3 regions of the Arthrobacter sp. Y3221087 genome follow, and region 1 is predicted to be linked to each of the others. Evidence: riboswitches for the same ligand, from Rfam matches in the RefSeq annotation. Region 1 holds a riboswitch; each other region holds the start of a gene.
The links. Region 1 has a riboswitch for S-adenosylmethionine ahead of AC5RUO_RS10965 (bifunctional o-acetylhomoserine/o-acetylserine sulfhydrylase). Riboswitches for the same ligand answer to the same signal wherever they lie in the genome.
Positions count from the first base shown of each region.

Region 1 (9,467 bases):
CGAGGCCCTGGCCGGAACCTGGTCCGGCTGGGACGCAGCCCGTGGAACCGGGGAACGGGGCACGGTGGCCACCTGCCTGCCTGCCTGCGACCTTTCCACCCGCCAGCCGCTGGCTCCGGCGCGCGCACTGCTGGATGCAGGCGTCCAGGTGGCGCTCGCCTCCAACTGCAACCCGGGCACGTCCTACACAAGTTCCATGGCGTTCTGCGTTTCCACGGCTGTCCTGCAGATGCACCTCAGCGTGCACGAGGCGGTACGGGCGGCCACCTACGGCGGCGCGCTCGCGTTGCACAAGGATACCGGCCACGATTCCGACGGCGAACGCGCGGTGGGTTCCATCGACGTCGGCCACCGTGCGGACCTGCACGTGCTCAACGCGCCCTCGGCCACGCACCTCGCCTACCGTCCCGGCATGCCGCTGACGTACGCTGTCTGGCGGGCCGGAGTCCGGGAACGGTAGGCCGCTAAGGGCCTAGTGACGTTAGATGATCATTTCACGTCTGTTATGATCAGAAAACGTCACCCGAAGTGGTGGCTGTTGTATTGAGAGGCCCTGCATGACCCGCACCGACCGACTGACCGCCATTCTCGACCTGCTGGCCAAGACCGGGCAGGTGGAAGTCGACGAGATCGTCAGCACGCTCGGGGTATCGCCGGCAACGGCACGGCGGGACCTGGACAGCCTGGCCAAGCGCCGGCTCCTCACCCGTACCCGCGGCGGAGCTACCACCGGTGCCCTGGCCTACGACCTTCCAGGCCGCTACAACCGCGACGACCACGCCGAGGCCAAGGAACAGATCGCACAGGCCGCCTCGGCCCTGATCCGTCCCGGTGCAGTGATTGGGCTCTGCGGCGGCACCACCAGCACGGCCCTCGCCCAGATTCTCGCCACCCGCGAGGACCTGAATGCCCCGTCCAACCAGCCCACCCTGACAGTGGTTACCAACGCCATCAACATCGCGGGCCAGTTGGCCGTGCGGCCCAACATCAAGGTGATGGTCACCGGCGGCATCCTCAATCCGCGGTCCTACGAACTGGTGGGGCCGTACACGGACATCATCATGCAGAAGGTTGTACTGGACATTGCCTTCATCGGCGTCAACGGCATCGATCCGGAAGTGGGTCCCACCAATACCGGTGAGGGCGAGGCCTCGGTCAACGCCCTGCTGGCCAGCAGGGCACGGGTGTCCTACGTCATCGCCGACTCCTCCAAGGTGGGGGTGCGTGCCTTTGCCACCATGGACGGCTACCACTTCACCCGGCTGATTACGGATGCGGGCATCTCCCCGAAGGACAAGGCTGCTTTTGAAGCCAAGGGCACGGAAGTCATCGTGGCACCTGCCTAACCGCCTGGCCTGGGCGTGCCGGGCAGCGGCGGTCGGGGTTCAGGCAATCAGCCACGATCCAGAAACTGCAGGCAAGATGGGTACATGCTGGTTCCCTCCCGCCGTCGTCTGAAGCTCGAAGTCTGGATTGTCCTGGGCCTCTCCCTTGGCCAGTCCGCCGTGTACTCCGTGGTGCAGCTGCTGGACAAGATGACCCGGGCTCCGCTGGCCGAGGGAACTTCGACACTCAACCGCTCCCAAAGCACCCGCGAGTATTTCGACCTGACGTACCAGCTGCTGGACATCATCTTCGCCCTGGTGCCGGTGCTGCTGGTGATCTACTTCCTGACGGACCAGCGGCAGGCGGCAACGGCCGACGGCGGCAATCCTGGCTCTGCGTTCCGGAAGCTGGGCTTCGATTTCGTCCGGCCTGGCAAGGACCTGCTGCAGGGGTTGGGGCTCGCGGCCCTGATAGGGCTTCCCTCCCTGGGCCTTTACGCCGCGGGCAGGACGCTGGGCATCACTACTGCCATCATCCCCAGCGCGCTGGACGCCTACTGGTGGACCGTGCCGGTCCTGATTCTGTCCGCCCTCCGGCATGCGGTGGTGGAGGAGGTCATCGTGGTGGGGTACCTGATGAACCGTTTCGGCAAGTTCGGCTGGAGTATCCCGCTGTCGATCGCGGCGAGTTCGTTCCTCCGCGGCACCTATCACCTGTACCAGGGATTCGGTCCCTTTATTGGCAATGTGGTGATGGGCATCGTCTTTGCCTGGCTGTACACCCGGACCAAGCGGGTTATGCCCCTTGTCATTGCCCACGCGCTTCTGGACATCGTGGCATTTGTCGGATTCAGCCTCTTCGGCAGGGCCGTGGGGCTGGGGTAACAGCTACGTGTGGAGCAGGGCCGGGTTGCTCAGTGCCCAATAGCTCAGGGCCGGGTCGCTGAGGGCCTGGTCGCCGAGGGCCAAATCGCTGACGGACAGGTCCTTTTGTGGGTCGGGTGGCAGGACGACGGGCATGGCGTAGAAGTCGTCCCACACGGGGTCGTAGGGTGCGATGTCGTCAGCGTCGATGAGGTTGTCGTTCACCGGTTCTTCACATGGTGGTTCGGCGCAGGGCGGTGCTGATTCCAGCCATTCCAGGAGGAACAGTGTGTCCGGCCAGATGGGTGGCTCCAAGTCGGGTTGTTCGCTGGGGTAGTGTCGGCCGGTGGGTGAGGTCCAGCCGGGTGGTGTGTTCCGGGTTGCTTCGGTGGGTTCCCAGCCGGTGTTGTGTTTGAGCCGGTGGTGCTTTGGGCAGAGTTGTGCCAGGTTGCTGAGCCCGGTGGTGCCACCGTGCTCCCACGCTTGGAGGTGGTCTGCTTCGTTGTCGAGCGAATGGTTGTTACAGCCGGGGAAGGTGCATTTGCCGTCGCGGAGGCGGAGGGCCTGCCGCATGGCTCTGGTGAGCCGGTAGCTGGTGCGGCCGATTTCCAAGGGTGTTCCGTCGGCGGGGTCGACGAGGACACGGTAGAACGAGTCGGCTCCGTCGGCGACGAGTTTGCGGGCCATCGACGCCGGGATCGGGCCGTACCCGTCCAGGCTGGCCGGTTCATCTGTCACGCCGAAGAGCGCCAACGCCGGGACAGTGACAAGCACATCCGCCCGCGGTGCCGGAACCTTTCCGACGGCCGGGTTGAGGTCAAACGTGCTGGTGCTGGTGACTTCGTCATCGGCATCGGGCATCAGACAGTCCCCGGAGTGTACGGCAGCGTCGTCCGGGATGCCGAGGTCGGCGGCGGGCTCGTCGGACCCGAGAAGTGTGGCAAGCCCAATGAGATTGTTCGGGATCAGCTCACCGGTCCCACCAGGCTCAGAGGGACTTGCTCCTTCCCCACCCCCGGCCGGGATGGTCCTGCCGCGCCCGCTGCCGGCGACGGCGTCTGTGGTGGTAGTTATGGCGTGGGCGGGGGCGAGGAGGCGCCGGGCGAACTCGTCGGCCTTGATTTGGGGCAGGGTCCGGGTTTCGTTGGGTCCTTGGAGGCCGCGGGCGGTGACGGTGTTTTTGTTCCAGATTGCAGTCGCGGAGCCGGCGGGGAGGTAGGCGGAGATCCAGGCCCTGCCGTCACGGTCCCGGTGGAACTCGACCCGCCGGTCGGCCACGGATTTGGCGTGGCGTTTTTCGATGGAGTCGGGGTGGTGGCGTTCGCGCCAGGCGCGGACCCTGGCGCGGAGCCGGGACGGTACGAGGGCGGTGGCGGGGCAGCCCCGGGCCGGGTTGGGTGCGTCCGGGTCCAGGAAGTGGTCCGCGAGGGCCACGGCGGCGGTATGGTGCAGGGCCTCTGTTTCGTCAGCGATGATCTTGGCGCCCTGCCAGAACAACGCCCCCGAAGACAGATTCCCGTAGACGGAGGGGAGGGAGCAGACCCGCCGGGCCTGGGTGATGAACGCCCCTGCGGCCCCGGCGCTGATGGTCAGGATCCCGGCGATCTCTTCCACCGCTGATATTTCCGCGTAGGTGCGGTCGTGCGCGGAGGCGTCGGGTGGGGTCATTGCCTGCTGCAGGTCGAGGGACTGGGCGGCGTCGCGGGCCTTGAGGGCGGCGACCTGCGCCTCAAGCTTTGCTATCAAAGCCAGGCGGTCCAGCCGGATCTCGTAGGCACGTTGGAGTACATCCGTGCCCGTGCCGGAGTTCTCGGGATCTTGCAGACGGGCGTCAAGGAGGAACAGCGCGTTGATGGCAGCCGTCGTGGCATAAACACTCTCCATCGGTGCTGCTACGACCGCGCCATTTCCCATACAAGAATCATCACCGGAGGCACCGACATTCCGGCCGGGCGTTGCGACAGGAGCGGCGGAAGTCCGGGCGGTGACAGAAGGCAGCACTGCTCCCGCTAAGTCTCCATCCGTGCCCGTTCTGAATCCCATAGGAACATCATCGGGGGAGGCGCCGACATTTTGACCGGTTGCTCCGAGAGATCCAAGCCCTGAAAAAGACCCGCGGCTAAGCAACTTCGGCCGCCATCGGGAGGTGACGCCGTTGTCACATCCTGATGGCGGCCGAAGTCTGTCAAAGGAAGGTCAGATGGTGACCGCTCCGTTTTGGGTTTCGAAGGTGACTGAGAGGATGCCGGGCGTACCATGCGGGGCGACCCACTCAACTGCAACATCCTCCAGCGGCTTTTCCACCGGTTCGCCCAGCCATTCGGTGACCCGGGAGGCCGAGCCTGCGATGGTCAGGCAGCTCATCTTGATGTTGCTCTCGTAGGCGTTGGACGGGTGGAGCGACGGATCGCCCTCCCACTTCAGCATGTAGGGCACCTGGGGATCGGCGATGAGGCCCAGGATTCCAATCTGCTTCCACACCAGCTCGCGGCCGTCGGGAAACTTGCGGTTGCCGTTGACGGCAGCCCGTCCCAGGCGTGCCTCGAACGGAGCAAGGTCGTCAACTTCGACACACCAGCCCATCCAGCCGCCGCCGGCCGCGGAGCGGGCCCGGACGGCCTGTCCGAAGGGAGCCTTGTCCGACGCAGGGTGGTCCAGGACCTCCACGACCTCAAGGTATTTGTGTCCCGCGAGCGGGATGATCATATTCCGGGTACCGAACCGCGGGTGTACCCCGCCCTTCACTGCCTCAACGCCGAGGGCAGAAGAAATACGTTCGGTGGTGGCCGCGAGGCCATCGTGTTCACAGGCGTAAGAGACGTGATCCATGCGCATGCCATCATCTTGGCACTTTGTGATCGGGCTCTCAGCTAAGGATACCCTTACTGGGATTTTCCGATTTCAGCACCCTCGAAACCTGCTCCATGGTAGGAACACGGGACCATGTTCGTCACAATGCTGTTCGCCCGGCCCGCCACATTCCTACACTGGGCTCAGGTCATGAGTGCCAGCAACAGCCCCGGCTCGCTGGCCGGCAACCCTCCATCCGCGGCGGGGTGCCCCGGGTGAGGACCTGGCCGTCCGGCAATAAGGCCGGGTGGCAAGCGCGGCCCGTGGTGCTTCCAGCATGCCGGGCCCAATCAAAGGAGCCTTGAATGTCCAACGGATGGTCCTTCGAAACCCGCCAGATCCACGCCGGCCAGGAACCGGATGCTGCCACCGGCGCCCGCGCCCTGCCCATCTACCAGACCACCTCCTTCGTCTTTCCCAGCGCCGAGAGCGCTGCCAACCGCTTCGCCCTCGCCGAGCTCGCCCCGATCTACACGCGCATCGGCAACCCCACCCAGGATGCCGTTGAGCAGAGGATTGCGAGCCTTGAAGGAGGCCTGGCCGCGCTCCTCCTCAGCTCGGGGCAGGCGGCAGAAACATTCGCCGTCCTGAACATCGCCGAGGCCGGCGACCACATCGTGGCCAGCCCCAGCCTCTACGGCGGCACCTACAACCTGTTCGCCCACACCCTGAAGAAGTTCGGCATCTCGGTGACCTTCGTGGCGGACCCGGACAACCTGGACCACTGGCGCGAGGCGGTCCAGCCCAACACCAAGCTCTTCTTTGCCGAAGTGGTGTCCAACCCGCGGCAGGACGTGCTGGACATCGAGGGCGTCTCCCGCACCGCCCACGAGGCCGGCGTGCCCCTGATCGTGGACAACACGCTGTCCACGCCATACCTGATCCGGCCGCTGGAATGGGGCGCGGACATCGTGGTCCACTCGGCCACCAAGTACCTGGGCGGCCACGGCGCCGCGATCGCCGGCGTCATCGTCGATTCAGGCAAGTTCGACTTCAGCAAGGACCCCGACCGCTTCCCCGGCTTCAACACCCCGGACCCGACCTACAACGGGCTGGTATACGGCCGCGACCTGGGCGAGGGCGGGGCGCTGGGGGCCAACCTGTCCTACATCCTCAAGGCCCGGGTCCAGCTCCTGCGGGACCTCGGTTCCGCCGTTTCGCCTTTCAACGCCTTCCTGATTTCGCAGGGCCTGGAGACCCTGAGCCTGCGCGTGGAGCGCCATGTGGCCAACGCCGGGCAGGTGGCGCGGTGGCTGGAAGCAAGGGACGACGTCGAATCCGTCGCCTACGCCGGGCTGCCTTCCAGCCCCTGGTACGAGCGCGGCCGCAAGTACGGGCCCAGGGGCACCGGCGCCATTGTCGCCTTCAACCTGGCCGGCGGTGCCGAGGCGGGCAAGCGCTTCGTGGACGCACTGGAGCTGCACTCGCACGTGGCCAACATCGGGGACGTCCGCTCGCTGGTCATCCACCCGGCGTCGACCACCCACAGCCAGCTGTCACCGGAGCAGCAGGCGGCGGCCGGCGTCGCCCCGGGACTGGTCCGCCTGTCAGTGGGCCTGGAGCATATCGACGATATCCTCGCCGACCTTGAAGCCGGGTTCCGTGCCGCCAAGGAGGCGCAGGGCGCCTGAGCGGACGGTCCGGGGAGCAGGGCCCGACGGCGGGTGGCGGGCCCGCGTGCGCAAAGCCGGGGAAGTCACAACCAGTCACACTCTTGGCCCGGGCCGGGTGGTGTTTCGTACACTCGAACCAGGTCATGAGTGCCAGTGACAGCCCCGGCTTGCTGGCCGGCAACCCTCCTTCCGCGGTGGGGTGCCCCGGGTGAAGACCTGGCCTGCCGGTCATTCCGCCGGTGGGCAAGCGCGTAGAAGAGGTCTTGCCATGACGGTTACCGTCACCCCTACCACCGTTCCCGAGCACGGAATTGTCCGCTACGCCTCCATCGGGGGCCTGGAACTGGAAGCCGGCGGCTACCTGCCGGACGTCACGCTCGCCTACGAAACGTGGGGCACGCTCAACGCGGACGGCAGCAATGCCATCCTCATCGAGCACGCCCTGACCGGCAGCACCCATGTCACCCGCGGCGACAGCGACGAACCCGGCTGGTGGGAACAGCTTGCCGGCCCCGGTGCCCCCGTGGACACGGACCGGTTCTTCGTGGTGTCCATCAACATTGTGGGCGGCTGCTACGGGTCCACCGGGCCGTCGTCGCCCGCCCCGGACGGGACACCCTGGGGTTCCCGCTTCCCCCTGGTGACATTGCGGGACAGCACCGTGGCCGAAGCCCGGCTGGCAGACCAGCTCGGCATCGGCAGTTGGTACGCAGTCCTAGGGGGTTCCCTGGGCGGTGCCCGCGCCTTGGAATGGGCCATCACCTACCCGGAGCGGGTGCAGCGCTGCGCCGTGATTTCCGTGGGCGCCGCCAGCACGGCAGAGCAAATCGCGTTTGCCCAGGCACAGACCCTTGCCATTCGCCAGGACCCCAACTTCAACGGCGGCGACTACTACGGCGGCCCGTTCCCCGAGGAAGGCCTGGCCTTGGCGCGGCGCATCGCGCACATCACCTACCGCTCCGCCGCCGAGCTGGAGGGCAGGTTCGGCCGGGAGCCCCAGGCCCCGGAATCACCGCTGCAGGCTGACTGCCTGTCGGGCCGCGGCCGCTACCAGGTGGAGAGCTACCTGGACCACCAGGGCAACAAGCTGGTCCAGCGCTTCGACGCCAACAGCTACATCGCCATCACCGAGGCGCTGATGAGCCACGATGTCTGCAGGGAACGCGGAACGCTGGCCGAAGCGCTGGCCCGTTCCGAAGCCCGGTTCTTCATTGCTGCAGTCGATTCGGACCGGCTCTACTTCCCGTCCCAGTCGCGGGAGCTGGCGCGCGCACTGCCCGGGGACGTGGACGTGCATCTGATCCAAGCGCCGATCGGCCACGACGGCTTCCTGACGGAAATCGGGCAGCTCGGGGACCAGCTCCGCGAGCACCTCCTGCCTTGAACCCCTGCCGAGCCCGGGGTTCCCACCGGGCCGCAGTGCTGGATGTGCATTTTTGCAGATGCTTCCTGCAGTATTCGGCGTTGAGCTCAGCGCGTCACCAGACAATACTCGTGTGAACCTGCAGTTTTGTGGTGCTCACCACAAAACCGCTGTCCGATCCCCATTGTGGTGTCGACGGAGACGCCAAAGGAGTTCACTCATGAGTACGGAACACTCCGCCACACGGCGGCTCGAGGAAACCGATGTTAAGGCCTCAGGGCTGAAGAAAGTCGTCACGGCCTCGATGGCCGGCACGGTGGTCGAATGGTACGAGTTCTTCCTCTACGCATCTGCCGCCACACTGGTGTTCGGCAAAACGTTCTTCCCCAACTCAGGCACGGAACTGGACGGCATCATTGCCGCATTCGTCACCTACGCCGTAGGCTTCGTGGCCCGCCCCATCGGCGGCATCGTCTTTGGCCATTTCGGTGACAAGTTCGGCCGCAAGCAGCTCCTGCAGCTGAGCATCATCCTGGTGGGTGTGGCCACCTTCCTCATGGGCTGCCTGCCCACCTTCGCCCAGATCGGCTACTGGGCTCCCGCCCTCCTGGTGTTCCTGCGCTTCGTGCAGGGCTTCGCTGTCGGCGGTGAGTGGGGCGGCGCCGTGCTGCTGGTGGCAGAGCACAGCCCCAACCAGTCCCGCGGGTTCTGGTCCAGCTGGCCGCAGTCTGCTGTTCCAATGGGCAACCTGCTGGCCACGGGCGTACTGTTCACCCTGTCCTCGACACTGTCCCAGGAAGCCTTCCTCGGCTGGGGCTGGCGCGTGGCGTTCTGGCTGTCCGCCGTCATCGTCATCATCGGCTACTACATCCGCACCAAGGTCCAGGACGCTCCGATCTTCATCGAAGCCCGGAAGGAAGTCACCGCGGAAAAGAAGGGCTACGGTGTTGCCGAAGTCTTCCGCCGCTACCCCCGCGGCGTCTTCACCGCCATGGGGCTCCGGTTCGCCGAAAACATCCTCTACTACCTGGTGGTCACGTTCTCCATCACGTACCTGAAGGTGGTTGTCCAGACGGACACTTCACGGATCCTGCTCCTGCTGCTGGTGGCGCACTTCATCCACTTCTGCGCCGTCCCGCTGGTCGGCAAGCTCTCCGACGCCTTCGGGCGGCGGCCCGTCTACATGGCGGGCGCCATCCTCGGCGGAACCTGGGGCTTCTTCGCCTTCCCCATGATGGACACAGCCAATGACATGGTCATCCTGGCCGCCATCACCATCGGGCTGCTCTTCCACGCGTTGATGTACGCGGGCCAGCCGTCCATCATGGCCGAGATGTTCCCCACCCGGATGCGCTACTCCGGCGTGTCCCTGGGCTACCAAGTGACCTCGATCGTTGCCGGCTCGCTGGCGCCGATCATCGCCACCGCCCTGCTGGGCAACTTCAATTCATC
Region 1 is NZ_JBNHFE010000002.1:286,636-296,102, forward strand. Features, by position in the region: gene hutI (imidazolonepropionase) at 1-460, shown strand, start outside; gene AC5RUO_RS10945 (DeoR/GlpR family DNA-binding transcription regulator) at 558-1,346, shown strand; gene AC5RUO_RS10950 (CPBP family intramembrane glutamic endopeptidase) at 1,431-2,210, shown strand; gene AC5RUO_RS10955 (HNH endonuclease signature motif containing protein) at 2,214-4,103, opposite strand; gene AC5RUO_RS10960 (VOC family protein) at 4,386-5,024, opposite strand; SAM riboswitch class IV at 5,186-5,302, shown strand; gene AC5RUO_RS10965 (bifunctional o-acetylhomoserine/o-acetylserine sulfhydrylase) at 5,345-6,670, shown strand; SAM riboswitch class IV at 6,792-6,908, shown strand; gene metX (homoserine O-acetyltransferase MetX) at 6,921-8,036, shown strand; gene AC5RUO_RS10975 (MFS transporter) at 8,236-9,467, shown strand, end outside.

Region 2 (9,467 bases), on a different contig from region 1:
GCAGGGGGCCTTATGGCAGGGCTTTGGCTTGTATTGGGTGCACAGGGAATGATCCCCGCGAATGCCTCCGTGCTCGCCTTGCACAACTACGGGCATATGGCCGGGACCGCGGCCGCCGTTATCGGGGCCCTGCAGTCGGGCGTCGCCGGGCTTGTCAGTCCCCTGGTGGGACTGCTGGGTGGAAACGCGCTGTCAATGGTGGGCGTCATGATCGGCAGCTGTGTTGTGACAGTGCTTGTGCTTGCCGCCGGAACCCCTGCCTACCGCAGGGGCGGATGGCCGGACCACGCGGACCGCCCGGATGACCAGCGGGTCCCGGCGGAGGACTAGCACAACATGCCCGGGCCCTTACTGCACCGTCGCGGTCAGCCGGGCAACGTTGTCCACGTAGCGCGCTGCGAAGGGACGGTTGCGCCACACGGGGAGCTTGAGCTCGTGCGAAATGTCCCGGTAGGTGTCCTCCACCGCCCGCATCTTGGTGACGATGTCCTCGCCGAGCAGCATCACTGACACCTCGAGGTTCAGCGAGAAAGACCGCATGTCCATGTTGCTGGAGCCCAGGACAGCCACTTCGTCGTCGATGGTGAAGTGCTTGGCGTGGAGTACGAACGGGGCCTTGTAGAGGTAAATCCGGACGCCGGCCTCCAACAGTGCCTCGTAGTAGGACTGCTGGGCGTGGTGGACCAGGAACTGGTCACCCTTCTCGGAGACGAAGAGTTCCACGTCCACGCCCCGCTGAGCTGCAGTGGTGATGGCGTATAGCAGCGAGTCGTCCGGCACGAAGTAGGGGCTGCAGATGGAGATTCGGTGCTGTGCGGAATAGATGAGCGTGTTGAACAGGCGCAGGTTATTCTCGGTGATAAAGCCGGGGCCGCTGGGCACCACCTGTGCGGTGACGTTGCCCGGATGGGGGTTCGCGGGGAGCTGCAGCTGATGCTCCAGCGACTCGTCGGTTTCACTCAGCCAGTCCGTGGCGAAGACAACGTTCAGGGTGGTGACAATGGGGCCGCGCAGGCACGCCATCAGTTCCACCCATTCCCTTCCGGCCTTCCGGTGGCGGGGGTTGTTGTAGGAGGGCTCGATCAGGTTCTGGGAGCCGGTGAACGCGATTTCGCCGTCAATCACCATGATCTTTCGGTGGTTCCGGAGGTCCGGCCGGCGCCACTGGCCGTGGATGGGCATGAGCGGGAGCATCCGCTTCCATTGGATCTTGCCCGCCCTGAGGCGCTTGAGGAGTTTCTTGTAGCCCTGGACGCGGAGGGTGCCGATGTGGTCGAAAAGCACGCGCACTTCCACGCCCCGTTCGGCCGCCTCCTCCAGGGCGGTGAACAGGTCGTCGGTGATGTGGTCCGTGCTCATGATGTAAAACTCTGCGTTGACGAACTTTTTCGCCTTCCGCACTGCTTCCGTCATGTTGAGGATGGAGTCCGGGTATCCGGGGATGAGGTCAACCAAGTTGCCGTCCACCATGGGCAGGGATCCCAGGCGGCGGTTGAGTTCCGCGGCGGAGGTGACCCATTCCGGGCCCGGGTAATGGCTTTCGACGTCGGCAAGGGACGAGATACCGGCACGTACCCTCTCATTGACCTCCTGCTGCTGCTCCCGGCGGCGTTTTGACAACTGGAAGTTGCCGAACAGCAGGAACAGGATGATGCCCACAAACGGGACAAAGAAGATGCCCAGCAGCCACGCCATCGCAGTGGTGGGCCTCCGGTTTCCCGGGATGATCCCAACGGCGAGCACCCTGATGACCAGGTCGGCGACGCCGAGCACCACCACCACCCACATCGGTGCGGTGCCGGCAAGCGAAAATGGCCACAACAACGGAAAAACCCCCGGGCTCACGGGCTCCCGGCGGACGGATTCCGGCCGGGGCACTCAGCCCAGCTTATCGGCGCGGCGCCGCACTAAGCTGGAGCCATGACGTCACCTGCTTCCGTGGTTCTTGTTTTCCTTGATCCTGCTTCCCCGGACGGCCGGCTGGCCGACGCGTCCCAGCCGCAGCTGCTGGTCACGGACCAGGGTGCCACCCGCGGTGACGGGGCGTTCGAGACCATGCTCGCCGTCGGCGGCAACGTCCGGAAAATCCAGGCGCACCTGGACCGCCTGGACGGTTCCGGGGAAGCCTTGGACCTCGCGATCCCCGGGCAGGACCAGTGGCGCCGCGCCATTGCCGCCGCCATTGCCGAACACCGTTCCCAGCACCCTCCTGTTTCGGACGGGGATGATGAACTGGTGGTCAAGCTGGTGGTGACCCGCGGGGCTGAGGGCGCCGCTGCCCCCACCGCGTGGGTCCAGGTTTCCCCAGTGGGAGCGGCCGCCCGCCGCCAGCGTGAGACCGGAATCGATGTCATCCTCCTTGACCGCGGCTATGACAGTGATGCCGCAGAGCGCGCCCCGTGGCTGCTCCTCGGCGCCAAGACCCTCTCCTACGCCGTCAACATGGCGGCGCTCCGCCACGCCCACAAGCAGGGCGCCGACGACGTCATTTTCATCTCCTCCGATGGCCGGGTCCTGGAGGGTCCCACGTCCACGGTGCTCCTTGCCCACGTGGACAAGTCCGACGACGGCACAACAGTCAAGCGCCTCGTCACACCGCAGCTGGACAGCGGAATCCTGGCCGGGACCTCCCAGGGAGCGCTGTTCACGGCCGCCAGGGAAGCAGGCTGGGAACTGGGGTACGGGCCGCTGGTGCCGCAGGACCTGCTGGACGCCGACGCCGTGTGGCTGATCTCCAGTGTGCGCCTGCTCGCGCCCGTCAACCGGATTGACGGGCAGGAGATCGGAACGCCGTCGCTCCAGAAGGAGCTGACCGCTGAGCTGAGTGAACTTTTCGCCGGCATTCAGTAAAGTGCCGTTCCCCCGGCCGGCCGGCCCGTAGGGTGTGGTTCATGGATTCACGCGCGCCGCAGCCAGATGACAACCTGACCTTCGACGAGTGCTGGGAACTCCTGGCCGATGACACGCTGGGCCGCCTTGCCCTGGTGGTGGACGGCCATCCGGAGATCTTCCCAATCAACTACGTGGTTCACCGGCGCAGCATCGCTTTCCGCACTTCCGGGGTGACCAAATTGTGGGGGGCCGTCCAGGAGCGCCCGGCCGCCCTGGAAATCGACGGCTACGAACCGCACACGGAGGAAGCCTGGAGCGTGGTGCTGCGCGGGGACACCGAAATCATGGAAGACCAGGCGGAAAAGGACGCCGTGGACGCGTTAGGGCTGGAGCCTTGGCAGCCCGGAGAGAAGAGCCACTACATCCGGATCTCCCCGCGGGCCCTGACCGGCCGCCGCTTCAGGGTGGCCCGTCCGGACATCTGGAACACCCGACTGCAGGACCGGCGGCGGGCCTCGTTCGAATAGTCCGGTTCGCTAGGCCAGGCGGCATTGAAAGCGGTGTTCCGGCGAGATAATCAAGACGCTTGCCGGATGTGTAGTCTACGCGTAGAGTCTACACTGTAGATGGGCTTCCATCCCGCGTGGGTCCTCCTTTCTTGAAGGACCCAGTTCCACTCCATTGCCCCGTGCACGGCATGTGAGGTCTGTTGCTGTAGCCGAACGGCAGCGCCACCGCACTTAGCGAAGGGAAGCCGTCATGGCACATTCGCAGTTCGACATCTTTCTCCGTGAAGCTACCTACCTCGACCAAACCTCCGAACACAGCCTGGACCGTGACCGCCTGTACGGGCTTTACACCAGCTGGTGCTTCATCAATCAGCAGGCACTCAGTCCGGAGGACAGCTTCTGGGCTGCCATGCGCGACAGGATCAGCCCAGACCGCACCGGCCTCCAAATGAAGGGCCCCGCGGCCACCGACTACATCATGGCCAGTTACCCGGGCCTGGTCTAGGACAACCAGGCCCAGGACACAACGGCGGCGTGAACCAAGGGCAAGGGCCCGCGGTTCCCGCCGCTTTTTTATGTCGCGAACAGCCGCCGGTGCCCGGTGCCGGCTCCTAAGTAGGAATGATCCGGAAAAGGAACTTCGTCCGGACCATTACCCACAGCAGCCCCAGCACCGCGGCGTAGGCAGCCGTGTTCAGCAGGACGTTCTCCTGCTGCAGGGCCGGGATGTTCGCCACCACGGCAATCAGCACCACGTGCATGATGAACACGTACAGCGTCGCGCGGCCCAGCGGAATCAGGAACCAGCCCACAGCCCGCTGCACCGGCTTCCAGTACGCGGTGAGGAATGCGTAGGCAGCGACCACCAGGACCAGGACGTTGAGGAGCCGGCCGGGTGCCAGGTAGGTCCGTGCAAAGAGGGCGTCGTAGACCGTCCGGTACAGGGTGTCCGGGACGATGGCCAGCCGGACGTCGAAGCCGTTGGCAAGATAGGGGTTCCCCCAGGACAGGAAAGCCAGCAGGAAGGCAAGCGCCGTGCAGGCGGCCACCACCCATGTCCGCGCCGAAAGCCAGGCGACAATACTGCGCCGGTGGAATCCGGCCACCAGGCCGAGCACGAACAGCACCTGCCACACGAGCAGCGGGAACGAGTCCTCGAACTGCGACGGCAGGAGCCGGAAGCGCGTGGCGGCGCCGACGGCGTAGACCGCCAGGGTGCCGGCCAGCACCCACACGGCCTTGCCCCGGTTGAGGGCAGCAAGAATAAAGGGGCTGGCCAGCAGCAGCACCACGTACAGCCCCATCACGTTGAACTGCCACGGACCGAACTGCAGCAGCAGGATGGCGGGGAGAACCTGGGCCGGCACCGGGAACTGGAAGAGTTGCTCCATTCCTGCATACAGGTCGTAGGTCCGGCCGGCGCCGTCGTGCCCTGCCCCGCCGGTCCCCTGGTCCACGAAGGTGGTTAACGCGTCGATACGGAAAACCGGCAGCAGGGAAGCCAGGAAGACGCCCACGAGGACTATCAGTGCAGTCAGGTAGAGCTTGCCGGCGCGTCGGGACGTCAGGTCCACGACGGTTCCAAAATCGTCTTTCACCCGGGGCCCGTAGACCATCCCCACCACCAGACCGGAGAAGAGGACAAACAGTTCGGCACCCGAAACGAAGCCCACCGCCTCCTGGGTCAGGAGCTGGAACAGGGACGTCATGCCCAGGTGGTTGACCACGACAAACACGATGGCCAGTCCGCGCAGCAGGTCCACGCGCGAATCCCTGCCGGACGGGTCCGTGTAACCCCAAGCTGTTGCGGCGTGAACGCGCCGCGGAATCTGCCAGAGGGCCACCAGGAGGATGACGAGCGCGGCCCCTACTGTCCAGGCGGCAGCCCCGGCCAGCGTGTTGGCCCGGACATAGTCGCTGCCGCCGGTGGACACTTCCGTGACGGGACCGGTCACCAAGGGCGAGGCCTCCAGCCGGTCCAGCGCCGCCCGGGCGATCTCCGGGCTGCCGGTCAGGAGCCAGTCGATGCTGGCCACGCCGGTGTCCCTGGTGCTGGTGCGCTCGTCCCAGACCACCGCGGCCGTCCTGCCAAACTCTGCCGACGTGGCAGTGCCCACCACCTGGTCCCACCAGCCGGTCTTGATCTCAGCCTCGGACGCGCCGCCGGACGCGGGGCTGTAGAAGGCGGCGGTCTGCAGCAGGAACGGCTTGGCCCGCTCCTCGGCATAGGTGGCGTAGAAGTTTTCGCCGCCCGAGGCCGTCAGCATGTCCTCCAGCTCACCGGCGCGCGGAACGGTATTGACTGCGGCGCCACCGGCGGTGTCGTCATGGAAAGCCGTCAGGCCAACCCAGTCCACGGCATCATCACCGGGATAGTACGGTTCGTAGGCGCTGTCAGACCCGTCCCAGGCACCGTCGCCGTTGGTATCGAGCAAGGCGAAACCGTCGCTTCCGCGGGCCGGCGCGTTCCGGTTCCGGTCAAAGGGGTAGTCCTTGCCCAGGTACGGCTCCCAGACCATAACCGTCCGGCCGTCGTCGGAATCCTCAAATGCCGCGGAGACAGCCTGGAACGCCTTCCGGTATTCGGCGGGCTGCTGGCCCCACTCCACCCAGGAGGCGTTCATGTCCGGGGCAAACCGCACCAGCACCTCCCCCTGGAACTGCGCGGTAAGCCGTCTGATTTCACCGGCGAATGACTCGGCAACCGTGGCGTCTATCTGGTCCAGCGGCACCGTGGGCTTGACCGTGAGCATGGCGTGGGCGCCCTGGAGCGAGGACTGTTCAAGGAATCCCCTGATGTCGTTCTGCTCGGAGGAGCGGTAGGGAAAAGCGATGTCGTGTCCATAGACAGCCGGTGACGCTCCCAGCCGCTCGGCAAACCCTGCAGCGGTGTCCTCGCCCCATTCCAGGACGACGCCGAGCAGCGGCTTGCCCGCATCCGGTGCGGGTTCGGCTGCCCGGGCCGCCCCCGCCGGCAGGACCGCAGCCACACAGGCAACAGCAAGCACGGCAAGGAACGCCCAGGCCACGCGAAGACGGCGGGCCAGGGCCGGACGGGTGCGGCGGCAGGGCACGGCTGTTCGCATGTTCAAGGGGACCCCCAGTGCTGATCTTTCATGGCGGGGCGCTGCCCCCAAGAACTGTATCGGGCCGTCCCGCCGGGATGGGAAAGAAAGGCCCGCCCGCCTGCGGTGATACCGCCGTCGGCCGTTCACCGGTGACGGCACCGCGCCGCCGCCTTCGGCAGCGTTTCCGCTTCAGTTACGCAACATGACGACGACGGCGATGCGGCAGCCGGTGCCAGATGTTACGTTTTTGGGGAGTAATGAGTACCGGCGCCAAGCCCTGACTGGCCGGTCGGCAACCCTCCTTCCGCGGCGGGGTGCCTCAGGTGAATACTCGGCATATCGACCGATTCGAGCTGCAAGCGTGAGAGAAGGAGATCCGTCGTGTCCGACGCCCCCGAAGAAAAGTTGTCCTACCGCCTCATCAGCGGCCCGGACAACCGTGAATTCTGTGAGCGGATCTCAACCGCACTCGCCGAAGGCTACGTCCTGCACGGAAGCCCGGCGGCAGCCTTCAACGGCACCAGCGTCATCGTGGCCCAGGCCGTGGTCCTGCCGGCCGCCATCGCATCGGCGGACGCCGCCGTCGCCACCGCTGTTGACGACCTGGAAGCAGCCAACGAGGACCTCGAGTTCGACGGCGAGGGCCACGCATGAGCTACGCAGGAGACCTGACGCCGGAGGAAGCCTGGGCCAAGCTTGAGCAGGGCGCCATCCTGGTGGACGTGCGCACCGAGGGCGAATGGGCGCACATCGGCATTCCGGACACCAAGGCCACGGACAACGATCCACTGTTCATCCAGTGGACATTCCCCGGCGGCATTCCCAACCCGGATTTCCTGAAGGACCTGAGCCAGCAGGCGCCGGAGGATTCCAACACGGAGCTGGTGTTCATCTGCCGCTCCGGCCAGCGCTCCATCTCCGCCGCCATCGCCGCGACGCAGGCCGGCTTCACCTCCTACAACGTCCTGGAGGGGTTCGAAGGCGACCCGGACCGCTACGGCGAACGGACCGTCAATGGCTGGAAGAACCGCGGCCTGCCGACCAACCTGGGAAAGAACTAAGTGACCTTCAATAACGACGCCGCCGGCTGGAGCCCCGACACCCAGGCCGTCCGCGGCGGGCTGGACCGCACCAACTTCCAGGAAACGTCCGAAGCGGTATTCCTGAACTCGGGTTTCGTCTACGAATCCGCCGCTGCTGCGGAACGCGCCTTCACCGGCGAGGATGAGCGCTTCGTCTACTCCCGGTACGGCAACCCCTCCGTGGCGACCTTCCAGGAGCGGCTCCGGCTGCTCGAAGGAACGGAGGCGTGCTTTGCCACCGCGTCCGGCATGTCCGCAGTCTTCACCGCCCTGGGCGCCCTGCTCGCTGCCGGGGACCGCGTGGTGGCCGCCCGTTCGCTCTTTGGTTCCTGCTTCGTCATCCTCAATGAAATCCTGCCGCGGTGGGGCGTGGAGACCGTCTTTGTGGACGGTCCGGACCTGGAGCAGTGGCGCGCCGCCCTGTCCCAGCCCACCACCGCCGTCTTCTTCGAGTCCCCGTCCAACCCGATGCAGGAGATCGTGGACATCGCCGCGGTCAGCGAACTCGCGCACGCTGCCGGGGCCACCGTCGTCGTCGACAACGTCTTTGCCACTCCCCTGCTCCAACGCTGCGGCCAGCTGGGCGCGGACGTCATCGTCTACTCCGGCACCAAGCACATTGACGGCCAGGGCCGGGTGATGGGCGGTGCCATCCTGGGCACCAAGGAGTACATCGAGGGTCCGGTCAAGCAGCTGATGCGCCACACCGGCCCGTCGCTGTCGCCGTTCAACGCGTGGGTGTTGACCAAGGGCCTGGAGACCATGGCGCTGCGTGTCAACCACTCCTCCGCCACCGCCCTCCGGCTCGCCGAATGGCTGGAGCAGCAGCCTGCCGTGAGCTGGGTGAAGTACCCGCTGCTGAAGTCGCACCCGCAGTACGAACTTGCCGCCAGGCAGATGCGCGCCGGCGGCACGGTGCTCACCCTGGAGCTCGCTCCGTCCGGCGGCCGCTCGGGCAAGGAAGCCGCTTTCGCGCTGCTGGACGGGCTGCGGATCATCGATATCTCCAACAACCTGGGCGATTCGAAATCCCTGATCACGCACCCCGCCACCACCACGCACCGTGCGATGGGGCCGGAGGGACGGGCTGCCATCGGCCTCAGCGACGGCGTGGTGCGCCTGTCCGTTGGGCTCGAGGACGCCGACGACCTGATCCGCGACCTCGAACAGGCCCTGAAGCAGATCTAGCTTTCTCCCGGCGAGGCATTGTCCGGCTGGAGCTCCAGCCGGACGTCCACGCTATCGCCCGCCTTGATGCGCGCCTTTTCCCGTACAGCTTTCTTGACGGGAAGCAGGTACGAGCCCATTTTGCTGTCCGGAAAGATGGACGTCAGCCAGCGGTGGCCGCTAATTTCCACCGCGACCTTGACCGAGCCGAAGGCCTTGTTGCTCGCCTCACTTTGCTCTGCAATGTCGTCCGCCACCTCCGGCGGCAGGGTGAGGAAGTGCCAGCCGGCTTCGCCGGGATAGAGCCAAAGCTCGGCATGAAAAGAGTACGACGGCGCCACGCGCCGAGTATGGCACGTGGCCTTCCTTAGCGCCACGGTTACCAACGGGCTAGGCCTGCCGCACCCGCAGCAGGTCTGGAACGGCATCGACTTCCGAGAGGTCCAAGTCGCCGCGCATGGTGACGTTCACCGCATGCCGCACCACGGCGCCGAAGCCCATGTCCTTGGTCGATGGCCCAGACAGCAACCGGTCACGGACCCGGCGCTGCTCGGCTGCCCCTGTGCCGCGGGCGATGATCGCTTCCACGCCTTGCCGCGCCAGGTCGAGCTCACCCTGTTCCTCCAGCACCGGCGCGAGGTACTCCACCAGGGAGCGCACTACCTCGGGCGCGGGGGCCGGCCGGAAGCTTCCAAAGTCCAGCAGCTCCCCACCGAGGCCCCCGCTGCTGGCCTGCCAGGAAGCCATCCTCAGCAGGACAGTCGGGACCGGTACAGGTTCCACGCCTTCCCGCCACTCCCGGCCGGCGG
Region 2 is NZ_JBNHFE010000009.1:40,073-49,539, forward strand. Features, by position in the region: gene AC5RUO_RS18355 (multidrug effflux MFS transporter) at 1-330, shown strand, start outside; gene cls (cardiolipin synthase) at 349-1,788, opposite strand; gene AC5RUO_RS18365 (aminodeoxychorismate lyase) at 1,921-2,850, shown strand; gene AC5RUO_RS18370 (pyridoxamine 5'-phosphate oxidase family protein) at 2,892-3,359, shown strand; gene AC5RUO_RS18375 (hypothetical protein) at 3,592-3,846, shown strand; gene opgC (OpgC domain-containing protein) at 3,953-6,427, opposite strand; SAM riboswitch class IV at 6,663-6,777, shown strand; gene AC5RUO_RS18385 (DUF1737 domain-containing protein) at 6,791-7,063, shown strand; gene AC5RUO_RS18390 (rhodanese-like domain-containing protein) at 7,060-7,470, shown strand; gene AC5RUO_RS18395 (O-succinylhomoserine sulfhydrylase) at 7,471-8,679, shown strand; gene AC5RUO_RS18400 (DUF1905 domain-containing protein) at 8,676-8,999, opposite strand; gene AC5RUO_RS18405 (glutamate--cysteine ligase 2) at 9,049-9,467, opposite strand, start outside.
Region 2: it holds a riboswitch for S-adenosylmethionine, as region 1 does, so the genes downstream of both, AC5RUO_RS18385 (DUF1737 domain-containing protein) here and AC5RUO_RS10965 (bifunctional o-acetylhomoserine/o-acetylserine sulfhydrylase) in region 1, are expected to answer to the same signal.

Region 3 (9,467 bases), on a different contig from region 1:
GTGGTCCAGCGCCTCTGCCTCAGCGGAACGGAGCCCGCTGGAGGTGTGTGATTCGGCCCGCGCCAACTGCCAGTCCTCGATCGTGTCCGAATTGGACTGGAGCGGTTCGCGCTGCCGCTTGCGGTACAGGTTGATGTACGTATTGGTCAGGATGCGGTACAACCACGCCTTGAGGTTGGTTCCCGGCTTGTACTGATGGAATGCCGAAAAGGCCTTCGTATAGGCCTCCTGGACGAGGTCTTCGGCATCCGAGGGATTCCGGGCCATCCGCATCGCCGCCGAATACAGCTGGTCCACGTACTGCATGGCATCACGCTCGAAGCGGACGCGCCGCTGTTCAGGGGTTTCCGTCGAGACGTCCACCAGCGTTTCCGTGGTGTCGGCCCCTGGTTCGGGGGCACCAGCCGATGCGGAGACGGGCGCCGCACCGGGCGTGCCCTTCACGTCGCTGTTCGAAGCCTCATACATGGCCGAGACGGCCGGATCCAGGGTGCTCATTGCCTTCAAGTCTACTGTCAGGCTCCGCGCGCGCGGCGAGCCATACCCGGAGGCATCCTCATCCACCAGGCCAACAGCCAACGGGCCCACTGCTTCCACTCCGTCCAACACCTGCCTCAAGGCCCAGCTCCGCTCTGTATGTCGTGGAACATCAATTTCATGATTCGAATAGCGGCCGCCCTTGCCGACCCGCCTTTGCCATAACCCCCGGTCGCAGGCAAATATTCCCCAAAAGTGCAAGACTAGAACGGACTCCCCGCCGAAGACGCGGTTCGTCCATCCAGGAGGAAATCCATGCCCTTTGTACGCACGCTCGCCCGCCCCATGCTGGCCTCCAGCTTTGTCCTTGCCGGAGTGGATAAGCTCAAGAACACCGACGACACGGCGCAGCAGCTCTCCCCCCTGCTCCGCAAGGCTGCGGCGTCCCTGCCGTTCCAGGCGGACGAGAAAATGCTGGCCCGTGTGATCGGCGGGACCCAGGTGGGCGCCGGCGTACTCTTCGGGCTGGGCAAGTTCTCCAGGCTCTCGGCCACCCTGCTCACCGTCATCTCCCTGCTGAATACCTTCGTGGAGTGGCGCAGCGCGGACATCAGCAGCAAGGAGGGCCGCGAAACGCGCCGCAACCAGCTGCTGAAGAACCTGTCCCTAAGCGGCGGGGCACTGCTCGCCTCCGTGGACACGGCCGGCAAGCCGGGCCTGGCCTGGCGCGCCGAGCACCTGGCGGCCGATGCCCGCAAGGGTGCCTCGCACCTCGCCTCGGACGCCCGGAGGACCACCAACAAGAAGCTGGCCAAGGCGGACAAAGCCGTCCGGCGCGCCGTTGAACAGGCCACGGGGGCATAAGCACGAATGACCGCTGCAGCCGCCACCCGGGACGATTCCGGAGCTCCTGTCCCCCACTGGCCCGCACCGTTCGCTTCGCGGCCCGTTAACGCCACTCTCACGGTTCCCGGTTCGAAGTCCCTGACCAACAGGTACCTCGTCCTCGCCGCGCTGGCCGACGGACCGTCACGCCTGCGTGCACCCCTGCACTCCCGCGACTCCGCCCTGATGGTCGAGGCGCTCCGCCAGCTCGGTGCCACCATCACGGAAGTGCCGGGCGATGGCGCGTTCGGGCCGGACCTCGAAGTGGTCCCGCTGGGGCAGGATGCGGCGCAGCCGCTCACCAGGATTGACTGCGGCCTCGCCGGCACGGTCATGCGTTTCGTTCCGCCGCTCGCGGCGCTGCGCAACGGTGCCAGCGTGTTCGACGGCGACCCGCACGCTCGCAAGCGTCCGATGGGGACCATTATCGAGGCGCTGAGGGCGCTGGGGGTTGCGGTATCCGCTGAGGATGGGGGCACGCCGTCGTCGCTTCCGTTCGTGGTGGAAGGCAGCGGGGAGGTCCGCGGCGGGCACCTGGTGATCGATGCCAGCGCGTCCTCCCAGTTCGTCTCCGCGCTGCTGCTGGTGGGGGCGCGGTTCACCGAGGGCCTGCATCTTGAGCACGTGGGCAAACCAGTGCCCAGCCTGGACCACATCAACATGACAGTTGCGGTCCTCCGCGGCGCCGGGGTCCAGGTGGATGACTCGGTGCCCAACCACTGGGTTGTCTCACCTGGCCCCATCCGCGCTTTCGACCAGCGGATCGAGCAGGACCTGTCCAACGCCGGCCCCTTCCTCGCGGCGGCGCTGGCTTCAGGCGGGACCGTCCGGATTCCCGGCTGGCCGGAGCAGACGCAGCAGGTGGGTGACCTGTGGCGCAGCATCCTCACCGAGATGGGCGCGACAGTGACACTTGAGGACGGCGTCCTCACGGTCACGGGCGGCCCCGAAATCAAGGGTGCCCACTTCGCCGACACCAGCGAACTGGCACCTACGGTAGCGGCCCTGTGCGCCCTTGCGTCGGGGCCGTCCCGGCTCACCGGGATAGCCCACCTGCGCGGGCATGAAACGGACCGGCTCGCCGCGCTGGTTACGGAAATAAACCGCCTGGGCGGCGACGCCGAGGAAACCAGCGACGGCCTAGTGATCCGCCCTGCCCCGCTGCACGCCGGCGTCGTGCATAGCTACGCCGACCACCGCATGGCCACTGCAGGGGCAATCCTGGGCCTCGCGGTGGAAGGAGTGCAGGTGGAGGACATCGCCACCACGGCAAAGACCATGCCCGACTTTCCCCGGCTCTGGGCGGACATGCTCGCCCAGGGCGGTGCCCCGCAGCAGGAGGCCCGCACCGGGGCGGAAGGTTAGCGGTGGCAAGGCGTACTGATTCCTGGGACGAATCGGATGTCCGGATCCGGCCCAACAAGAAGGGGTCCAGGCCCCGCACCAAGGACCGCCCCAGCCACGACGACGCCGTGACCGGGCGGATCATCACCGTTGACCGGGGGCGGTACACCGCCGTGGTGGGCGAGGACTCCGCTGACGAGCGTACAGTTATCGCCGCCCGGGCCCGCGAACTCCGCCGCTCCCCCGTTGTGGCGGGCGACTTCGTTTCCCTCGTGGGGGACGTTTCCGGCGACCCTCATACCCTGGCCCGGCTGGTCAGGATCCAGGACCGGAAGACGCTCCTGCGGCGCAGCGCTGACGATACTGACCCAGTGGAGCGGGCCGTGGTGGCCAACGCCGACCAGCTGGTGATCGTGGTGGCCGCCGCCAACCCGGAACCCCGCACAGGCTTCATCGACCGCGCGCTCGTCGCGGCCTACGACGCCGGCATCGACCCGATCCTGCTGGTCACCAAGGCGGACGTCAAGGATCCGGCGGAGCTCCTGTCCAACTACACTCACCTCGACCTTCCCGTGATCATCAGCCGGACCGCCGATCTTGCGGCGTCCGGCATCGATGCCCGCTCGGACGACGGCCTGTCCGCCCGGCTGGACAGCGCCGCTGTTGCCGCGCTGCGGTCCTACCTGGACGGCAAGGTCACCGTCATGCTGGGACACTCCGGCGTCGGCAAGTCAACAATGGTCAACGCGCTCACGGGAGCCGAACGTGCCACCGGCGGCGTCAACGCGGTCACCGGCAGGGGCCGGCACACGTCATCGTCAGCACTGGCCCTGCGGCTGGTTGACGCACCGCCGGGCAGCTGGATCATCGACACCCCCGGCATCCGCTCCTTTGGCCTGGCGCATGTGGACCCGGACCGGATCCTGCGGTCCTTCCCGGACCTCTCCCCCGGCACCGACGCCTGCGAACGCGGCTGCAAGCACACGGCAACTGCCGTTAACTGCGGCCTGGATGCTTGGGTGGCGGAAGGTCACGCGGGCCCGACCGGAGAGGCTCGGCTGGCGTCCTTGCGCCGGTTGCTCGGAGCGGATCCACGGGAGGAAGCTCAGGAGGCAAAGGAGCTCGGCAGCGTCAACTGACAAAGCCGATCTCCCAGCAGAACAGCCTGCAGACGGTAGTTTGGAACCATGATCCAACCCGCTTCGAGCTACAACGATGACCTGCGCCTGGCCCATGTCCTGGCCGACTCCGTGGACGACCAGACCATGAGCCGCTTCAAGGCACTGGACCTCCATGTGGAGACCAAGCCCGACCTGACGCCGGTCACCGACGCGGACAAGGCCGCCGAGGAAGCCATCCGCGGCCAGCTCTCCCGCTCCCGCCCGCGGGACGCAGTGCTCGGTGAGGAGTTCGGCAGTACCGGCCACGGTTCGCGCCGCTGGATCATCGACCCCATCGACGGAACCAAGAACTTCGTCCGTGGCGTCCCCGTGTGGGCCACCCTGATCGCCCTCGTGGACGAGGGCGAGCCGGTTGTCGGCGTCGTGAGCGCCCCCGCCCTGGGCAAGCGCTGGTGGGCCGCCAAGGGCATGGGCGCCTACATGGGGCGTTCGCTTGCCGCAGCCACCCGGCTCCGGGTCTCCAACGTTTCCAGCCTGTCCGACGCCTCGCTGTCCTATTCAAGCCTCTCCGGGTGGAAGGAACGGGGAAACCTGGACGAGTTCCTGGGCCTTACCGAATCGGTATGGCGGACCCGCGCCTACGGTGATTTCTGGTCCTACTGCATGGTGGCCGAGGGCTCGGTGGACATCGCGTGCGAGCCGGAACTGAACCTTTACGACATGGCGGCCCTGGTGCCGATCGTAGTGGAGGCCGGCGGACGCTTCACCTCTTTGGAGGGTGAGGACGGCCCGTTCGGCGGTAACGCCCTGGCCACCAATTCGATCCTGCACTCCGAAGTGCTGCAGCGGCTGAACCCGGGCCTGGACGACCTACTCTGAAGCCCCCTGCAACCGAACAAAAGACGGCGGATACCTCCAGAAGGAGGTGTCCGCCGTCGTCTTCTTCGCCGAAAAGCCTGTTTTCCATTCCCACGTAACAAAGGCCTTAACAATTGCGCCGGCTTCAATCCTGGCCGCCCCATGTTCTACGCTCTTAACCAGGTCACGAGTGCCAGCGCAAAACCCCGGTTTGCTGGCCGGCAACCCTCCATTCGCGGTGGGGTGCCCCGGGTGACGACCAGGCCGGTCCGGAGCGGATGCGGCAAGCGCGGATTCCCTTGCTAGCGGAGTCCTGTTTTGAAGTGAGGTCTCTGTGACAACAGCCACCGTCTCCCCCAACGCCGCCATCACCGCTGATTCCGTGTTTGACGAACGCCAGTCACTGGCCGGCCGGCCGCTCGCCGCCGTCACCGGCGCGGAAATCCAGGCACCGCTGATTTCCGGCGGCCACATCCGCTACGCCAACCTTGACTATGGCGCCTCCGCCCCCGCCCTCTCGGTGGTGTCCGCCTACCTCAACGAGATCCTGCCTTTCTATGCGAGTGTCCACCGCGGTGCCGGCTACGCGTCCCAAATCAGCACCTCGGTCTACGAAAACGCCCGCAGCATCGTCCGCGACTTTGTGGGCGGCCGCCCGAACGACTCCGTCATCTTCACGCGGAACACCACGGACTCGCTCAACCTGCTGGCCGGCTGCCTGCCCCTCAACGACGGCCAGTCCGCCGGCGACGTCCTGTACCTGGACATTGAGCACCACGCCAACCTGCTGCCGTGGCAGGGCGTTCCCCACCGCAGCATTGTTGCCGCCGACACCATCGCGGGAACCATCGACGCCGTCCGCGCCGAGCTGGAACAGGGCGGCGTCAGCCTGCTGGCCATCACCGGCGCCTCCAACGTCACCGGCGAAATCCTCCCGGTCCGCGCCCTTGCCGCCCTGGCCCACCAGCACGGGGCCCGCATTGTGGTGGACGCGGCCCAGCTGGCGCCGCACCGCCGCATCAACATCAGCGCGGACGACGTCGATTACGTCGCCTTCTCCGGCCACAAGCTGTACGCGCCCTTCGGCGCAGGCGTCCTGGTGGGTCGGCCGGACTGGCTCGACGCCGGAACCCCGCACCTCGCCGGCGGCGGCGCGGTCAAGGAGGCCAGGCTCGACGGCGTCAGCTGGGCCTCCGGCCCGGCCCGGCACGAGGGCGGCTCCCCCAACGTCCTGGGTGCCGCCACCCTGGCCAAGGCCACCCAGGTCATCGCGGGCCTGGACCAGGAACGCTGGCACGCCCACGAATCCGCCATCCGTTCCTTCCTGGTGGAGGGCCTCCAGGAGATCGACGGCGTCACGGTGCACCAGATCTTCAAGGACACCAACCCGGACACCGATACCATCGGCGTGGTCAACTTCTCGGTTGAGGGCTACGACGCCGGCCTCGTGGCTGCTTACCTGTCGGCCGAGCACGGCGTGGGCCTGCGTGACGGACGCTTCTGCGCACATCCCCTGCTGAAGCGGCTGGGCCTGCCTTCGGGTTCGCTCCGCGCCAGCTTCGGCGTCGGTTCCCGGCTGGAGGATGCCCAGCGGCTCCTGGCCGGCATCGCCAAGCTGCGCCGCGACGGGCTCGGCTGGGACTACGTGGTGGACGCAGGGCGGTGGGTTCCCGCCAATGACACCCGCACCTACCCGCACTGGGCCCCGAACACGCCGGGCACCGCCGGCGCTGCTCCCTGCACCGACGACTGACCCATCCGGCAGATGCGGTAAATTCGGAAGGTACCGCAGGGCATTGACTGAAGGAGGCCGCACGTGGTTCGGGGTGGCCCAAAGCTGGATCACGGGCGGCGCCGGGAGCTGGGCAAGAGCTTCCAGCAGGGCGGCAGGCACTACCAGCGGGTCCGGCCCGGTTATCCCGCTGACTCTGCCGATTGGCTCATCCCCGCGGGCGCCAGGGATGCGCTTGACGCCGGGGCAGGGACCGGCAAGTTTACTGAACTCCTGTTGGAACGCGGACTGGCCGTCACCGCCGTCGACCCCTCCGCCGACATGCTGGACCAGCTGAAGGCACACTATCCCGGCGCCACCGCGGTCCTGGGAACCGCTGAGGCCACCGCCCTGCCGTCGTCCGCCTTCGACGTCGTCACCGTTGCCCAGGCCTGGCACTGGTGCGATCCCCTCGCCGCGAGCACCGAACTGGCACGCGTCCTGCGTCCGCACGGCACACTCGGGCTTGTCTGGAACCAACTGGACACCACCGTCCCCTGGGTGCACCGGCTCTCACGGATCATGCACGCCGGGGACGTCTACAAGCCCGGCCACCGGCCGGTGATGGGCCCGGAATTCGGCAAGCTGGAAAGCCACGTGACGCACTGGCAGGACACCGTCAGCACCGAGGACCTGATCGATCTGACCAAATCGCGCAGCTATTACCTCCGGGCAGGTGATGCCACCCGGGCCAAGGTCCTCGCCAACCTTGACTGGTACCTGCATGAGCACCTGGGACATGCCCCGGACGAGGACATCGGGCTGCCGTACCTGACGTTGTCGTGGCGGGCCGTCAAAGTATGAGCGGTCCCGCCGCGCTCCCTGGCCACCCGGTAGGCTTGGTTCTGTGAAGACCAGCGCGCCCTCCTCCTCCATCGAGGACTACGTCAAGGTCATCTACTCTTTCACCGAATGGCAGGACAAGCCCATCACGTCCTCGCAGCTGGCCCAAAGGCTGGGCGTGGCCAATTCGTCGGTGTCGGAAATGGTCCGCAAGCTCAAGGACCAGGGCCTTGTTGACCACAAGCCGTACAGCGCCATTACCCTTACGGACGCGGGACTGCGGCTTGCCTTGTCCATGGTGCGGCGCCACCGGCTGATCGAAACCTACCTGGTCCAGCAGCTTGGATACAGCTGGGATGAGGTCCACGACGAGGCCGAACTGCTCGAGCACGCAGTGTCAGACACTTTCATTGAGCGCGTCGCCGCGAAGCTCGGCGATCCCAGCCGGGACCCGCACGGGGATCCTATTCCCACGGCGGACGGCAAGGTGCTGATGCCCAGGGCGCATCTGATGGGCGAGCTGGATAAGGGCCACACCGGCAGGATCACGCGGATCAGCGACGATAACCCGGACCTGCTCCGCTATCTGTCCGCCGAGGAGATCGACCTTGACGCCGAGGTAGAGGTGGTGGGACGCCGGCCGTTCGGCGGTGCCCTGATGGTGCGGATCCGGAACTCCGGGCGGACCAGGGATTATGACCTGGCGGACGAGATCACCTCAGCCCTCTGGGTCCACAGCGACCATCCCCATCCAGGCTGCCTGCTGGGAGACAGCTGACGTGGGACCGGCGCCCGTCTGGCGGGCATGGCTGGCTGTTGCCGTCGGCGGCCTGGTTGGCAGCGAACTCCGGTACGGCCTGACGCTGGCGTTCCCCGAGCAGTCCGCGTCGGTGCCGTGGGCAACACTGTGCATCAACGTTGCCGGCAGCTTTGTCCTGGCCGCGCTGACCACTGCCTGGATGGCCCGGCCGCGGACTGCGTTCTGGCTTCGCGCCGGACTGGGACCCGGACTGCTTGGCTCCTTCACCACGTTCTCCGCCGTGGTGTTCGCCGTAGACCAGCTGGCCCGGGCGGGCCAACACCCGGTGTGGATCGCCTATCTGGCAGTGTCGCTGCTTCTGGGCCTGGCTGCCGCAGGAGCGGGGTGGCGGCTGGGCAAGCGGCTCAGCCTACAACCAGTGGACGCTGTTCCCGGCGGCCGGCAATGATCGGCGCCGTCCTGGTGGGCGTCTTCGGCGTGATAGGGGCACTCCTGCGCTTTGCCGTGGACAGCTGGTTCGCACACCACAGCTCCACCCGCAGCATCCGGACCGGCAGCGGAAACCAAAAACTGCACTGGCCGTGGGCCACGTTGCTGGTGAATGTGGCGGGGTGCTTCATCATCGGGTTGTCCCACGGAGCGGCACCGGGGCTTGGCCTGGGTCCTGAATGGGAGGCCGGGCTGTCCGCCGGCCTGGCGGGCGGGTTGACCACCTTCAGTTCCTGGACCACGGCCACCGTACGGCTCTTCGCGGAGTCGCGCGCCGGCGCGGCAGCCCTCAATATCGCCGGTAACCTGGTGCTCGGATTTGCCGCGGCTGCTGCCGGCATTGCGCTGACTGCCTAGTCGTGCAGCCCGCTTGGGCGCCCGGCCCCACCGGGGCTCGGTCCTGATTTGGATGGCTCCCGTATGGTGGACTGTGATGATTAGCAGACGTGACGCGGCAATTGCCCTGGATGTGCCGCTGGAAATGGCCCAGCGCCATGGCCTTCCCAAATGGATGACAGAGGCCGAACTGGGTGCGATCCTGGATAACCCGCCGCCTTGGCTGGTCCAGTCCCGCGCCAACCGGACAGGCAAGCGGCCGGTGTGGGTCCACCTTGAGTGTGCAGTCTGCGGCTACGAGGAGGCGGCGCGTCCCAAGAAATGGTGGCCGGACTTCACGTACGTTGTCTGCCATCATCATTCACCCGCGAACGTGCCGCCTGCCGCTCCTGGGTTCGTCCGGAGCGAGTTCGACGGCGTCGGGACGCGTTTCGTGGGCATCGCCGACGTGGCGGCGCCGGATACGGGGCGCTGACGCGGGACCTGTCTCCGGCTCAGTTGCCGTTGCTGGTCATTTCGTCCGGCACGGCCACCAGATGGCTCTCGGCACCGTCCCGCAGTACCGCGAGATCCAGCGGCTGGCCGATCGCGTCGGCAAAGAGCAGCCGCTGCAGGCTTTCGGCATTGCTGACGGGCCGGCCGC
Region 3 is NZ_JBNHFE010000001.1:1,347,186-1,356,652, reverse strand. Features, by position in the region: gene AC5RUO_RS06455 (sigma-70 family RNA polymerase sigma factor) at 1-498, opposite strand, end outside; gene AC5RUO_RS06450 (DoxX family protein) at 793-1,341, shown strand; gene aroA (3-phosphoshikimate 1-carboxyvinyltransferase) at 1,348-2,727, shown strand; gene rsgA (ribosome small subunit-dependent GTPase A) at 2,730-3,845, shown strand; gene hisN (histidinol-phosphatase) at 3,894-4,706, shown strand; SAM riboswitch class IV at 4,868-4,981, shown strand; gene AC5RUO_RS06430 (aminotransferase class V-fold PLP-dependent enzyme) at 5,020-6,438, shown strand; gene AC5RUO_RS06425 (class I SAM-dependent methyltransferase) at 6,502-7,260, shown strand; gene AC5RUO_RS06420 (metal-dependent transcriptional regulator) at 7,304-8,017, shown strand; gene AC5RUO_RS06415 (fluoride efflux transporter FluC) at 8,019-8,447, shown strand; gene AC5RUO_RS06410 (fluoride efflux transporter FluC) at 8,444-8,845, shown strand; gene AC5RUO_RS06405 (hypothetical protein) at 8,922-9,299, shown strand; gene AC5RUO_RS06400 (S1C family serine protease) at 9,319-9,467, opposite strand, start outside.
Region 3: it holds a riboswitch for S-adenosylmethionine, as region 1 does, so the genes downstream of both, AC5RUO_RS06430 (aminotransferase class V-fold PLP-dependent enzyme) here and AC5RUO_RS10965 (bifunctional o-acetylhomoserine/o-acetylserine sulfhydrylase) in region 1, are expected to answer to the same signal.